2 regions of the Pseudoalteromonas sp. 10-33 genome follow, and region 2 is predicted to be linked to the other one. Evidence: predicted binding sites of a transcription regulator. Region 2 holds the regulator's gene; the other holds the start of a gene.
What was found. The regulator NrdR, encoded in region 2, represses ribonucleotide reductase genes. The targets are predictions, from matches to a motif close to AAACACNANATNTNGTGTTT.
Positions count from the first base shown of each region.

Region 1: the regulator NrdR is predicted to act here: its motif matches at 6,186-6,205, upstream of nrdA (class 1a ribonucleoside-diphosphate reductase subunit alpha).

Region 1 covers NZ_LOFI01000012.1:331,673-339,522, reverse strand. The annotation lists gene aroA (3-phosphoshikimate 1-carboxyvinyltransferase) at 1-449, opposite strand, end outside; gene serC (3-phosphoserine/phosphohydroxythreonine transaminase) at 449-1,531, opposite strand; gene gyrA (DNA topoisomerase (ATP-hydrolyzing) subunit A) at 1,649-4,348, opposite strand; gene ubiG (bifunctional 2-polyprenyl-6-hydroxyphenol methylase/3-demethylubiquinol 3-O-methyltransferase UbiG) at 4,526-5,236, shown strand; gene ATS76_RS09330 (HAD family hydrolase) at 5,236-5,916, shown strand; gene nrdA (class 1a ribonucleoside-diphosphate reductase subunit alpha) at 6,329-7,850, shown strand, end outside.
Region 2 covers NZ_LOFI01000008.1:43,518-51,367, reverse strand. The annotation lists gene thiL (thiamine-phosphate kinase) at 1-856, opposite strand, end outside; gene nusB (transcription antitermination factor NusB) at 941-1,351, opposite strand; gene ribH (6,7-dimethyl-8-ribityllumazine synthase) at 1,367-1,831, opposite strand; gene ribBA (bifunctional 3,4-dihydroxy-2-butanone-4-phosphate synthase/GTP cyclohydrolase II) at 1,931-3,043, opposite strand; gene ATS76_RS07015 (riboflavin synthase) at 3,073-3,726, opposite strand; gene ribD (bifunctional diaminohydroxyphosphoribosylaminopyrimidine deaminase/5-amino-6-(5-phosphoribosylamino)uracil reductase RibD) at 3,731-4,882, opposite strand; gene nrdR (transcriptional regulator NrdR) at 4,885-5,334, opposite strand; gene glyA (serine hydroxymethyltransferase) at 5,432-6,688, opposite strand; gene thrC (threonine synthase) at 6,958-7,850, opposite strand, start outside.

The DNA of each region.
Region 1 (7,850 bases), on a different contig from region 2:
AGCGGCGGGTAGTCTTTGTGCTTTGTGTAGGTAATATCACCGCCAAGCGCTTGAAGAGCGTCTACTAAATGCCCTATTGGGCGCTCTTCCATACGTGCTTCACCAATTAATTCATACTCACCACTTACAGCCGCAAGCACTGCTGTTAAAGGGCGATATGCAGTGCCCGCATTACCTAAAAACAATGGCTCATTAGGTGTTTTAAATTTTCCACCGACACCGTGCACGGTTGCAACTGTACGGTCATCATTAAGTGTAACTGTTACACCTAAAAGTGCTAAGGCCCCCAACATATGACGAATATCATCACTGTCGAGTAAGTTCTCAACAACTGTTGTTCCGTTCGCTAAAGCAGCCAGTAGTAAAATCCGATTAGATAAACTTTTTGACCCAGGCAATGTCACAGTCCCATTAACACGGGATATAGGCTCTAAACGAAGTTGCTCCATTAGCTATTCTCCTTCGCAAAAGCTGCCATAAAATCAACAAGCGCTTGTACGCCTTCAAGTGGCATTGCATTATAAATACTTGCACGCATACCACCTACTATTCTGTGACCTTCAAGTGCCAATAAACCAGCTTCTTTAGATTGTGATACAAACTTTTCATTTAAGCTTTCATCATTAAGCCAAAATGGTACATTCATACGTGAGCGGCAATGCTTGGCTACTTTATTGGTATAAAAAGGAGACTCATCAATAAAATTATAAAGAAGTTCTGCTTTGGCGATGTTGTGTGCTTCCATCGCCTTTACACCACCTTGTGCTTCTAACCATTCAAACACCTCAGCAGCTAAGTACCATGCAAATGTAGGTGGTGTATTAAACATACTGCCCTGTTTAGCTTCAAGGGCATAATCTAAAATACCTGGTTTTGCTAGTCCTTCACGCTCAAGTAATGTTTTGCGCACAATAACAATAGCGATACCTGATGGACCGATATTTTTTTGCGCACCAGCGTAAATTAAATCAAATTGATTAACGTCGATTTCACGAGATAATATAGTCGACGACATATCGGCAACAATGGGAGCTGTTGGATGACTTGGCACCTCAAAAATTTCTAAGCCATCTACGGTTTCGTTTGGACAGTAATGAATATATGAGGCATCTGCAGGTAACACCCAGTCAGCCACGTTTTTTATAGAAAATTGCCCATCTGTATCGTTGCGTACATCAACACTAATTGTTGAAGTAAACTTATTAGCTTCGTCTGTAGCGCTTTTAGACCACACTCCATTTTCACAGTAGACCGCTTTTTTATCGGCTTGATGAAGATTAAGGGGTACTGCGCTAAATTGACCTCGACCACCACCATGCATAAATAGAACTTCAAATTCATCACTAATATTCATTAAGCGTCTTAAGCTTGCTTCACATTTTGCAGTTAATGCTAGAAATTCTTTACTGCGGTGGCTAATTTCCATTACAGAAACGCCCATGTCTTGCCAATCTAAGAATTCTTTTTGTGCTTTTTGCATTACCGCTTGCGGAAGCATAGCCGGCCCTGCACAAAAATTATATTTACTCATTACCTTTGCCTCATTCCAGTAATTTATATACTCAACATGAAAATATTAAATCCACGCTGTATTAATTTTTTTCAACAACATTAAAAAAAGCGGCCAAGGCCGCTTTTTCAATCTCAATTATTCTGAAGGCGGAGTGTCATCCACGACTTCATCTATAACTGTATCTACTGTTTCAACGTCTTCAGTATTAATTAAGTCACTTTCTGTAACTTCAATTTCTTCTATACGTTGTAAACCAACTACTTGCTCTTCGTCAATAGTTCTGATCAAAATAACACCTTGTGTGTTACGACCAACCGTTGAAACTTCGTTCACACGAGTACGCACTAACGTTCCGCGATTTGAAATAAGCATTATTTCGTCGTTGTCATCAACTTGAACAGCACCTACTACAGCACCATTACGCTCACTCACCTTAATTGATACAACACCCTGTGTTGCACGACTCTTAGATGGGTAATCTTCAAGCTGAGTTCGTTTACCATAACCATTTTCAGTTACAGTTAATATAGCACCCTCAGTTTTTGGTACGATAAGCGATACTACACGTTGTTCGTCGGTCATTTTAATACCACGTACACCGGTTGCCGTTCTACCCATTGGACGAACACCTTTGAAGCGAATCTCAGGGTTACCTTCTTCGTCAAGTACTGGGTTACCGTTTTCATCTACAACAGCAGATTCTTCAGCTTCTTTAAAGCGAACAACCTTACCCGCATCAGTAAACAACATTATTTCGTTCGTACCATCGGTAATATCAACACCAATTAAGCTGTCGCCTTCATTAAGGTTAACAGCAATAATACCGCTAGCACGTTGACGGCTGTAGGCTGTTAATGGTGTTTTCTTAACGGTACCAAAAGCAGTTGCCATAAAGATATATTTATCTTCTTCATACTCACGTACTGGCAATATAGCAGTAATACGTTCGTCAGCTTCTAACGGTAACAAGTTTACAATTGGCTTACCGCGGGCTGCACGGCTAGCAAGTGGTAATTGATACACTTTTAACCAATATAAGCGGCCTGCTGTAGAGAAACACAAAATAGTATCGTGTGTGTTTGCAACTAATAAACGCTCGATGAAATCTTCGTCTTTCATCTTCGTTGCAGACTTACCTTTCCCGCCACGACGTTGCGCTTCGTAATCAGACAATGCCTGATACTTAACATACCCCTCGTGAGAAAGTGTCACTACAACATTTTCCTCAGTAATCAGGTCTTCAAGGCTAATGTCGTGCGCAGCTGCATTAATTTCAGTACGACGTTCATCACCGTATTGCGCCTTAATTTCAACTAATTCATCGCGAATTACTTCCATTAAGCGCTCTGGAGTTGACAATATGTGTAACAGTTCAGCAATCAAATCAAGCAGTGTTTGGTATTCACTTAAGATTTTTTCGTGCTCAAGGCCTGTTAGCTTGTGTAAGCGTAAATCAAGAATCGCTTGAGCTTGTTGCTCAGAAATGAAGTACTGGCCGTCGCGTATACCTAAATCATCAGCCAACCAATCTGGGCGAGCAACGTTAGCTTCACCTGCTTTTTCAAGCATGGCTTTCACATTACCGAGTTCCCACGAGCGAGCAGTTAACGCTATTTTAGCTTCTGCCGGTGTAGGAGACTTACGAATAAGTTCAATAATTGGGTCAATATTGGCAAGTGCAATTGCTAGGCCTTCTAGCATATGAGCACGGTCACGCGCTTTACGTAAATCGAATACTGTACGACGAGTTACTACTTCACGGCGGTGAATAATAAACTCTTCAAGCATTTCTTTTAAATTAAAACACTTAGGCTGATTATTAATAAGCGCAACCATGTTCATGCCAAACACTGTTTGTAATTGTGTTTGCGCATATAGGTTATTTAAAATAACTTCACCTACGTCACCACGTTTAATCTCAATAACGATACGCATACCGTCTTTATCTGATTCATCACGTAATGCGCTGATCCCTTCAATCTTTTTATCTTTAACTAGCTCAGCGATTTTTTCAATCAAACGAGCTTTGTTAACTTGATAAGGGATTTCATGAACAATAATTGTTTCACGACCTGTTTTCTCATCCGTTTCAATATCGGCGCGTGCACGCATGTACACTTTACCACGGCCGGTTTGATACGCTTGTTCAATCCCTTTTTTACCGTTAATGATTGCGGCTGTAGGGAAATCTGGGCCTGGGATGTAATCCATTAATTCAGTAATGGTTAAATCAGGATTAACAATAAGAGCTAAACAGCCATTAATAACTTCAGTTAAGTTATGGGGTGGTATATTTGTTGCCATACCTACCGCAATACCAGAAGAACCATTTACTAGTAAATTAGGTACTTTAGTTGGTAAAACATCAGGAATTTGTTCTGTGCCATCGTAGTTAGGTACGAAATCAACCGTTTCTTTTTCAAGATCGGCTAATAACTCGTGTGACATTTTAGCCATACGTACTTCGGTATAACGCATTGCTGCAGCTGAATCACCATCAACTGAACCGAAGTTACCTTGGCCATCAACAAGCATATAACGAAGTGAGAATGGCTGTGCCATACGAACTATCGTGTCATAAACTGCGCTATCGCCGTGTGGGTGGTATTTACCGATTACGTCACCGACAACACGTGCCGATTTTTTGTAAGGCTTGTTCCAATCATTACTAAGCTCGTTCATTGCAAACAAAACGCGACGGTGAACTGGCTTTAAGCCATCACGTACGTCTGGTAATGCACGTCCTACAATTACACTCATTGCGTAATCTAAATAGGAGTTTTTTAACTCGTCTTCAATATTGACTGGCAGAATTTCATTGGCGAGATCAGTCATTTGATATCACATTCCTTCAGTAGCAGCTCTTAATAACCCGGTATTAGGTTTTAAAGAGTATTGTTATTATTACTAACAGACATGCTATCACAATTAATTTTAATTTACAGGCGCAAAACTTTGCGATTTATCAATTTAGGCCTATATAATGGCCTCAGATTGACGAGGAAGTATTTTATGACCGAACATCAAAATGTAGATCACGCAGAAATAGCAAAGTTTGAAGCCATCGCAGAGCGTTGGTGGGATTTAGAGGGTGAGTTTAAACCCTTACACGAAATTAACCCGTTACGCCTAGATTTTATTGCAAATAAAGCTCAAGGCTTATTTGACAAAGAAACACTCGATGTAGGCTGTGGTGGCGGTATTTTAAGCCAAAGCATGGCACGTATGGGAGCCAAAGTAACAGGCATTGATATGGGGCAAGAGCCTTTAACTGTCGCCAAGTTGCACAGTTTAGAAACAAATGTACCCGTTGAATATATAAAAGTACCTGCTGAACAATTTGCTGATGAGCACCCTGACCGCTTTGATGTCGTTACCTGTATGGAAATGCTCGAACACGTCCCCGACCCTGCTTCGATTATTCATGCGGTTGCTAAACTTGCAAAACCCGGTGCTGACGTTTTTTTTTCTACCCTTAACAAAACTCCTAAGGCCTACTTGTTTGCCATTGTAGGTGCTGAAAAACTATTAAAAATGGTTCCTGATGGAACACACAACCATAATAAGTTTATCAAACCTGCACAACTAATTTCATGGGCCGAAGAAGCGGGCTTAAAAGTACGTGCAAGCTCAGGGCTCACGTATAACCCTTTTTCTAAACAGTACACACTCAATAGTGATGTTAGTGTTAACTATATTCTTCATTTTGAGAAGTTGAGCTAATGAAGAGCGGACAGTTACCTTCAGCACTTTATCAATATGATGCATTTTTGTTTGATTTAGACGGGACGTTACTCGACACAGCTGACGATTTAGGCGCTGCTCTTAATAGTGTACTGCGTGCAAATCAAACTACTGAAGTAACCAGTGAAGTGTATCGTCCAGCAGCGTCTAATGGTGCAGCAGCATTATTAGAAGCTGGCTTTAAAGAGTTATGGCCTTCTCTTGGACAAGCACAATTAATAAAGCAACTGGTCGATAACTATGCACAAAACATTGCAAAGCACACCCACTGTTTTGCCGGTATTGAGCCACTACTCATTGCACTTGATCACAAAAAGATCAAATGGGGGATCATGACAAACAAGCCCGGCTTTTTAACCGAGCCGCTAGTCGCTGCGATCCCCGCTTTAAAAAATGCTTCGGTTGTAATTAGCGGAGACACACTTGAAGAACCTAAACCCTCTCCGATGCCTTTATTTCATTGCGCTAAACTCATGGACGTGATACCAGCTCGCTGTTTATACATAGGTGATGCTGAGCGTGATATTCAGGCAGGTAAAGCAGCAGGTATGCCCACAGCGACTGCTTTGTGGGGTTACATTCCAAGCGAGTCAGAAGCATTGACTTGGAAAGCTGATTTTAACTGGTATAGCCCTATTGACGCATTTAACCATATATAGTGCCCATTATAGATATAAACACTATATGTTGTGATTGTGACACTTTATACACAAAGCTTGATGATAAAAAAAGCAGGCGAGATTTATTTTCAAAATGTGTAAATTTAGTCGATCCTGAGTTGATTTTTAAAAATTTCAACTCAAATGAATGATCAAAGGTTAATGCCTACTAACACAATTACGTTATCCCAACGTTATCCACAAATAGGGGCAATTATGCCCCTTGCAAATCAACTCAGACCACACTATCTTGTGATCTCTAAATTGAACAACACCAGATATTGTGGCCAAATGTTATTCAATTAAATTTACCTGATTTGGTAAAACTTATAATAAATGAGCACTACTTCTCTTTTTGAGACGTACAACATTGGTCAAAAATACATTATCCCCAAGGAATACAGGCAAAGCTATGAACCAACAGTTATCTGTAAGCAAACGTGACGGGCGCAAAGAGCCTCTTGATCTTGATAAGATCCATCGCGTTATAGAATGGGCCGCCGAAGGTTTAAATAACGTTTCGGTTTCTCAGGTTGAATTAAAGTCACATATTCAATTTTACGATGGTATTCGTACTAAAGATATTCACGAAACGATTATCAAAGCGGCTGCCGATCAGATTTCTAAAGAATCACCTGATTACCAATACCTTGCTGCACGTTTAGCTGTATTCCACTTACGTAAAAAAGCATATGGTAAATTTGAGCCTCCTCGTTTATTTGACCATGTAACAAAAATGGTTGGCGATAAGCGCTATGACGCACATTTACTCGCTGACTACACAGAACAAGAATTTGATGAATTAGACGAATACCTAGACCATTCTCGTGATCTAAATTTTAGCTACGCTGCAGTTAAACAATTAGAAGGTAAATACCTAGTTCAAAATCGTGTAACGGGTGAAATATATGAAAGTGCGCAGTTTTTATATATTTTAGTCGCTGCAAGCTTATTTGCAGATTACCCACGAGAAACACGTGTTTCATATATAAAGCGCTTTTATGATGCGGTATCGCTATTTAAAATTTCATTACCTACGCCAATCATGGCGGGTGTACGCACGCCAACTCGCCAGTTTAGTTCATGTGTGCTTATTGAATGTGGCGATAGCCTAGATTCAATCAATGCAACGTCATCGGCGATAGTAAAATACGTTTCTCAACGTGCTGGTATAGGTATTAATGCGGGTCGCATTCGCGCATTAGGAAGCCATATTCGTAACGGCGAAGCGTACCATACTGGCTGTATCCCTTTTTACAAGCACTTTCAAACAGCTGTTAAAAGTTGTTCGCAAGGTGGCGTACGTGGTGGCGCAGCAACCTTATTCTATCCGCTATGGCACTTAGAAGTAGAAAACCTTTTAGTTCTTAAAAATAACCGTGGTGTTGATGACAACCGTGTTCGTCATTTAGATTATGGCGTACAGTTTAACAAACTAATGTATTCTCGCTTAATTAAAGACGATTACATCACGTTATTTAGCCCATCAGATGTACCGGGTCTTTACGATGCGTTTTTTGAAGACCAAGACGAATTTGATGCGTTATACGTTAAATACGAACAAGACGACTCTATTCGTAAAAAGCGTATTAAAGCAATTGAGTTGTTCTCTGTGTTCGCACAAGAGCGTGCAAGTACTGGCCGAATATACTTACAAAACGTTGATCACTGTAATACACACAGTCCGTTTATAGCGAAAGTAGCACCAATTCGTCAATCTAACTTATGTTTAGAAATTGCTTTACCGACAAAACCGCTTAACAACGTTAACGATGAAGAAGGCGAAATTGCATTATGTACACTGTCTGCATTTAACCTTGGTGCGCTTGAGTCATTAGATGAACTTGAAGAACTTGCTGAACTAGCAGTGCGTGCACTCGATAATTTACTCGATTTCCAAGACTACCCGGTACCTGCTGCTAAAAATGCAACGA
Region 2 (7,850 bases):
CAACACCATACTGGTTTAACTTTAAATCAAGCATACCTTTGTTGTTATCTGGAACAGTAAAAATTAATTCGTAGTCATCGCCGTAACCCAAAATAAACGGTAATTGCTTATTAAAATCTAGGCTTGCTTTCATTGCCTCTGAGGTAGGGATACTTTCAATATTTATTTCTGCATTAACTTGCGACATTTCAAGAATATGTGTTAAATCAGCAAGTAAGCCATCTGATACATCAATCGCTGATGTTGCAAGTCCTCTAAGCACTTGCCCAGCAGCCACTCGCGGGGTTGGGTAATCAAAACGCTTATTCAGGTACTCTAAATGTGTTGGGGTTATATTAAAGTCTTGCTTACGGGATTCAATAGCAAGCCCAGCATCCCCTAAAGGACCTGTAACATAAATCCAATCACCTACCTTTGCACCACTTCTTCGTAACGCCTTACCTTCAGGCACGGTACCTTTTGCACAAATAGTAATGGTAAGTGATCCCTGCGTGGTATCACCCCCAATAATTTGTACATTAAAGTATTCTGCAATTTCATGCATGCCTTCAGTAAACTCTGCAATCCACTGTGAATCTATAGTTGGTAATGTTAATGCAACAGATACCCACGTAGGCTCAGCCCCCATTGCGGCTAAATCACTGAGGTTTACAGCTAGTGCCCTGTGCCCTAAAGCGCGAGGAGAAATATCTTCAAAAAAGTGCACGCCCTCGACTAACGTATCAGTTGTGACTGCAAGTTGGCAGTTTTGTGGAACAGTGACAAGCGCGCAATCATCACCTATGCCTAGATTAACATCACGACGAGAAATACCGCGACCTTTAAAATAGCGGTTAATTAATTCAAATTCCTTCATACACAAAAAAGCCGACCTATGCCGGCTCTCCTTTTAACGGTTATATAAAGTAATCTTCTGATTATTTAAACAGAGGAAGTACTATTACTTGCGTAAATGCTTTACTGCTTTATCAAGTACACCGTTTACAAATTTATGGCTGTCTTCTGCGCCAAATATTTTGGCCAGCTCAATACCTTCGTTGATAGCAACTTTATAAGGTACATCTTCACGAAACTTAAGTTCGTAGCTGCTTAAACGTAAAATTGCTCGCTCAACCATATCTAAGTCATCAAACGGACGTGTTAAATGAGGTGATACTGCTTCATCAAGTTGCTTATAATTAACAGCCACACCTGAGGCTAAATCTTTAAAGTATTCAACATCAATTTTAGTAACGTCGTTCTCGATCAACATTTGTTGTTCGATATCGGCAATTGCATTGCCGCTCAATTGCCAAGAATAAACGGCTTGAAGTGCTAAGATACGTGCTTTACGTCTTGCTGCTGGTTTCACAAAAATTCCTTAAACTTAAATTTTATCTAACACATTAACCATTTCAAGCGCACCTAAAGCAGCTTCGCCGCCTTTGTTACCCATTTTGGTGCCTGCACGCTCAATAGCTTGCTCAATGCTTTCAGTAGTTAATACGCCAAATGCAACCGGTATATCATACTCTAGTGATACTTGCGCAAGACCTTTGTTTGATTCGCCAGCAACTAGGTCAAAGTGTGGTGTACCACCTCTGATCACTACGCCTAAAGCGATGATTGCATCATACTCTTTTTTTGCCGCAACGCGTTTTGCCGCTAAAGGTAATTCAACTGCACCCGGTACATAAATAACAGTAATATCGTCATCAGATACACCACCAGTACGTTTTAGCTCATCAACAGCGCCTTCAAGTAGGCTACTACCAATAAAGTCATTAAAACGAGAGATGACAATGGCAAATTTTTTGCCCGGAGCGTACTTATTACCTTCAATAATTTTCATTCGATAACCCTAAAAATAAGTTCAAGCGGTTGCGATTGCGCAAAAATTGCTGCGCATCATACCATAATAATAATGAAATAGCCTAGTTTAAGCGTTTGCCTATTGTGGCTCAATGTAATCAACAACTTCTAGGTGAAACCCCGAAAGTGCATGGTATTTTTTTGGTCTGCTCATTAAGCGCATTTGCTCTATACCTAAGTCTGCAAGAATTTGTGAGCCTACACCAACGGTACGAGATGTTCCTTGAAATTTACGCGGTGTAACATTTTCACCCGCGTCTGCAGCAGCAAATGCTTTTACTGTAGCTTCAAGCTCTTCAGTACTTTCCTGCTTACCCAAAATAACGAGCACCCCCTCGTTTTTAGCAATGTATGCCATTGCATCAGATAAGCCCCAGCTTCTATCCGCACTTCGATCAGAAAGTAAAATATCGTTAAACGTACTTTGCAAATGCACACGTACCAACGTTGGTTCTTGCGCTTTAATTTCACCTTTGAGTAGTACGTAATGTAACTGACCGTCGATCGTATCTTTATAAGTTACTAAATCAAACTCACCATGCTCTGTCGGTAATTTACACTTAGCTACTTTTTCAATTGTGGTTTCGTTTAAATTACGGTATTCAATTAAATCAGCAATAGTGCCTATTTTTATATCGTGCTCTTTGGCAAAAATTTCTAAATCAGGGCGACGCGCCATAGTGCCATCTGCATTTAAAATTTCAACAATAACAGAAGACGCTTCAAGGCCCGCTAATCGCGCTAAATCACAACCTGCTTCTGTATGACCTGCGCGTGTTAACACCCCACCTGGCTGCGCCATAATTGGGAAAATATGACCCGGCTGTACTATATCACCAGGGACAGCACCTTTAGCAATTGCAGCTTGTACTGTGCGTGCTCTATCTGCTGCAGATATACCTGTAGTTACGCCTTTTGACGCTTCTATCGACATTGTAAAGTTAGTTGAAAACGCAGCACCGTTATTTTTAACCATTAGAGGCAAATCAAGTTGTTCACAACGCTCTTGTGTCATCGTTAAACAAATTAAACCGCGGCCATGAGTGGCCATAAAATTAATTGCCTCTGCACTGATATGCTCGGCAGCAATAATTAAATCACCTTCATTCTCTCTGTCTTCGTCATCCATTAAAATGACCATTTTACCGGCTTTAATGTCGTCTATAATTTCTTGTGCGCTGTGTAAATTCATAAATTCGCTCGTGTAAGTTGTCAGTTTCGTTATTTAATAAAGCCCGCTTTTGCGAGTAAGCTCATTGATATGTCTGCGCCGGTTGGCTGCTCAGCACCTTTAATAAGACGCTCTAAATAACGTGCAATTTGATCGACCTCTAAATTAACTTGGGTGCCTACTTTAAAGTCGGCAATCGTTGTTTGACCACTGGTGTGCGGCACAATTGTTAATTTAAATTTATTACCCTCTACAGCGTTAACTGTCAGGCTTATACCATCAATACATACCGACCCTTTGTAAGGTATGTATTTCATTAAACTTTCATCGGTTGTAAGCCAATATTCAGTCGCTCTCGCATTTGGTGTAATTGCAGCAATGGTTGCAATACCATCAACATGACCAGACACTAAATGCCCACCTAAACGCGAAACCGGTTGCATGGCTTTTTCAAGGTTAACCGTTTGCCCTATTGAATAATGCGCAAAACCAGTTAAATGAATTGTTTCGTTAGATAAATCAGCACTAAAGCCATCAATATGTTTATCAACTACGGTTAAACACACACCATTTGTGGCAATACTATCGCCCAGCTTCACGTCACTCATATCAAGGTCGGCGCTTTGAATGCGAATGGCTAAGTCGCCTTGTTTTTTTTGTAATAAAGCAATTTTGCCTGTGGCTTCTATTATCCCAGTAAACATAGCGCTACTCTTCTTTGTTAAGTGATTTTAGTGAGTGCTTTTTTAACGCATTGATACGCAAATCGTCACCAACACGCACACACTCATTAAAGGATAAATCGATAGTATCTTGCATACTCGTCAATTCAGGGAAGTTTACTAAACTTTTAGCATCATAGCCCATCAGTTTTGGTGCGATATAAAAAACATACTCGTCAATTAAATCAAGCTCGGTCATTTTCCCCGCAAGGGTTGCCCCAGCCTCAAGCCATATATTATTAAATTGATGCTTAGCGAGTTTTTGTAATACATCGGTTAAATCAACCTTACCCTGTTGCTCACGCACCGCTATGTGCTTAACAAAATGCGGCCACAGAGTCGATTTATCAACCTCGGTGGTAAAAATTATTACTGGGTGCGCTATTTTAAATAGCGCAAGATCCGGTGTTAACCTATTTTGCGAGTCTATAATAACACGCACTGGCTGGCGAAGCGGTAAGTTGGTCGGTAATGAATACGGTAATTCGCTTGACCGAACATTGAGTTTTGCATCATCAACAAGAACCGTATCGGCCCCCGTTAAAATGGCACAGCTTTGAGCGCGGTATAGCTGCACATCTTTTCGTGCAGCAGAACCTGTGATCCACTTACTTTTTCCATTTTTTAGCGCTGTTTTACCGTCTATACTGGCTGCTAATTTGCAGGTTACGTAAGGAAGCCCTTGCTCCATTCGCTTAAAAAAACCAAGATTTAATGCGCGAGCCTGTTGTTCAAGCAGTCCATAAGCGACTTCTATTCCAGCGTCGCTCAGTATTTTAAGGCCTTTGCCTGCCACTTCTGGGTTGGTATCAACCATGGCAGCAATCACCTTTTTAATACCCGCAGCCTTGAGCCCTTCTGCACAGGGCGGCGTGCGCCCATAATGACTACAAGGTTCAAGTGTTACATAGGCGGTTGCACCCTTTGCTTTTTCACCGGCCACAGCAAGTGCATTTACCTCGGCATGCCCTTGCCCTGCTAATTGATGAAACCCTTCACCAATTATTTGGTTATCTTTTACAAGTACACAGCCCACATTAGGGTTAGGCGTTGTGGTAAATCGCCCTTTTTTAGCAAGCTCAATAGCACGTGCCATATAGAGTTTATCGTGCTCGGTAAATGCGACTTGGCTACTCATAATTATTCACCTAAACGGGCAATTTCTTCGCCAAATTCGCGTATATCTTCGAACGAGCGATACACAGACGCAAACCTTACATAAGCTACTTTATCAAGTTTTTTCAGCGCCTCCATAATACATTCTCCCACCAAATGGCTCGAAATTTCTCGCTCACCCGTTGCACGTAGTTGTGATTTAATTATATTGACCACTTCATCAACTTGCTCTGTGCTAACAGGGCGCTTTTCAAGTGCACGATTTAAGCCATTAAGTAACTTATCTTCATTAAAGGGTTCTCGGCTTCCGTCTTGTTTAACAACACGGGGCATAACCAGCTCAGCCCCTTCAAACGTCGTAAAACGTTCGTGGCAATCGTTACATTCTCGGCGACGGCGAACTTGATGACCACCGCCAACAAGGCGCGAATCTATAACTTTGGTGTCTTTTGCTGTACAAAATGGGCAATGCATAAATCAAGGTATCCGTTTTAAAAACAAAAAAGCCGCTAAAAAGCGGCTTTTATAATAACATGTTTACTTATGTGATCTAAATTACCGTTTTACTTTGTTAAGCGTAAACAGGTAGTTTTGCACAAATAGCTTTCACTTTTTCTTTTACTTGTGCTTGTACAGATTCATCAGCAATATTGTCTAGTACATCACAGATCCAACCAGCAAGCTCTTTAGATTCTGCCTCTTTAAAACCACGACGTGTGATCGCAGGAGAACCAATACGCAAGCCAGAGGTTACAAAAGGAGAACGCGGATCATTAGGTACTGAGTTTTTGTTAACCGTAATATTAGCATTGCCAAGCGCTGCGTCAGCATCTTTACCTGTGATGTCTTTATCGATTAAATCAAGTAAAAATAGGTGATTGTCTGTTTTACCAGAAACAACTTTATAGCCGCGCTCTTGTAGCACGCTAACCATTGCTTGCGCATTTTTAACAACTTGTGTTTGGTATTCTTTAAATTCTGGTTGAAGAGCTTCTTTAAATGCCACTGCTTTTGCAGCGATAACGTGACATAAAGGACCACCTTGGCCACCAGGGAATACTGCACTGTTAAGCTTTTTGTAGATTGCTTCGTCGCCACATGCAGAAATAATTAAACCACCACGAGGGCCCGCTAATGTTTTATGCGTTGTTGTAGTAACAACATGTGCAAATGGTACAGGGCTTGGGTAAACACCCGCCGCAATTAAACCTGCAACATGCGCCATATCAACAAATAAATAAGCATCTACTTTGTCTGCAATTTCACGGAACTTAGCCCAATCAACAATGCCTGAATAAGCAGAAAAACCTGCAATAATCATTTTTGGTTTGTGCTCTAGTGCTAGCGCTTCAACCTGTGCGTAATCAATTTCACCCGTTTCTTCGTTTAGGCCGTACTGGATTGCATTGTACGTTTTACCTGAAAAGTTTACGTGTGAGCCATGAGTTAGATGGCCACCATGCGCTAGGCTCATGCCTAAAACAGTGTCTAGCGGGCTTAATAATGCTTGAAAAACAGCTGCGTTTGCTTGCGAGCCAGCATGCGGCTGAACGTTTGCGTAATCAGTACCAAATAATTCGTTTGCACGGTCAATCGCTAATTGCTCGACCACGTCTACATGCTCACAGCCACCGTAGTAACGCTTGCCAGGATAACCTTCCGCATATTTGTTAGTAAGTTGAGAACCCTGTGCTTCAAGTACGCGTGGGCTACAGTAGTTTTCAGATGCAATTAACTCAATGTGCTCTTCTTGACGTGATGTTTCTTTACTCATCGCGTCAAATAACTCTGGATCAAAGTCCGAAATATTCATGCTACGTTCTAACATTGGGGGCTCCTGGGCAACGTGTATGGTATTTTTTAGAGGCTATATTGTACGCTTAAAACCGCGCTTTGCCTACGTTCTTAAGTTGAGGATATTTAATCAGGGATTGAAACTATTTCACAGTCCTTTTAAGATGATATTTTTAAATAACTTACATAACTATTTTAAATGTTTTTCATTTATTACATTTAATTAGTTAATTGACAACGCTGTTTCACGGTTTAAAACAGACAAAAAAAGCGGCCTAAGCCGCTTTAACTTTTGCTTTTTATTTAACCTAACTTAGCCAGTATTTCTGTGCGTAACGCGTCATAATCGGCGTTTATATCGCTTGCTAGGCAGGGTTTAGCCAATGCGTCACTTAGTGGTTTTGGCATATTAAGCTCGATATTTAATATATCTTCCACGCTTTCTTTAAATTTAGCCGGATGTGCAGTTGCTAAAAAGATACCCGCAACACCTGGTGCTCGGTTATTAACTAAACCTTGGTATGCAATTGCAGTATGTGGCTCTGCAACATACCCTGTTTGATGAATATTTTTCATCACTGTTTGAGTGTTTTGTTCGTCAACACTAATTGAATAAAAGTTGTCGTAACTGAACCAGTTGTTATCCAACATAGTTTGCACTCGTGGCCAGTTGTTAGGCTTACTTACGTCCATCGCATTTGAAAGCGATTCAAGCGTTGTATTTGGTGCCCAGTTTTTGTCTAGCATAAAACGTGGAACTGTATCATTCTGGTTAGTAGTTGCACTTAGCTTTCCTACTGGTAACCCTATTACAGCACCAATCATTGCGGCGCATACATTACCAAAGTTACCACTTGGTACAGAAATATGTGCTGTTGCACGCTTTTCTTTTGGCAGTTGCGCAATTGCTTCAAAGTAATAACACACTTGCGCTACTAATCGACTCATGTTGATTGAGTTAGCAGAATTAAGGCCAAGTGTTGATTTTACCTCGTCATCTAAAAACGATTTTTTAACAAGCTCTTGGCAATCATCGAAACTACCATCAACTGCGTAACAATGAATATTACCGCCTAAAGTAGTGAATAGCTTTTGTTGAGCCAGCGAAATTTTGCCTTTAGGGTAAAGAATAACCACATCGATATTTGGCTTATTATAAAATGCATGCGCTACTGCCGCACCGGTATCACCTGATG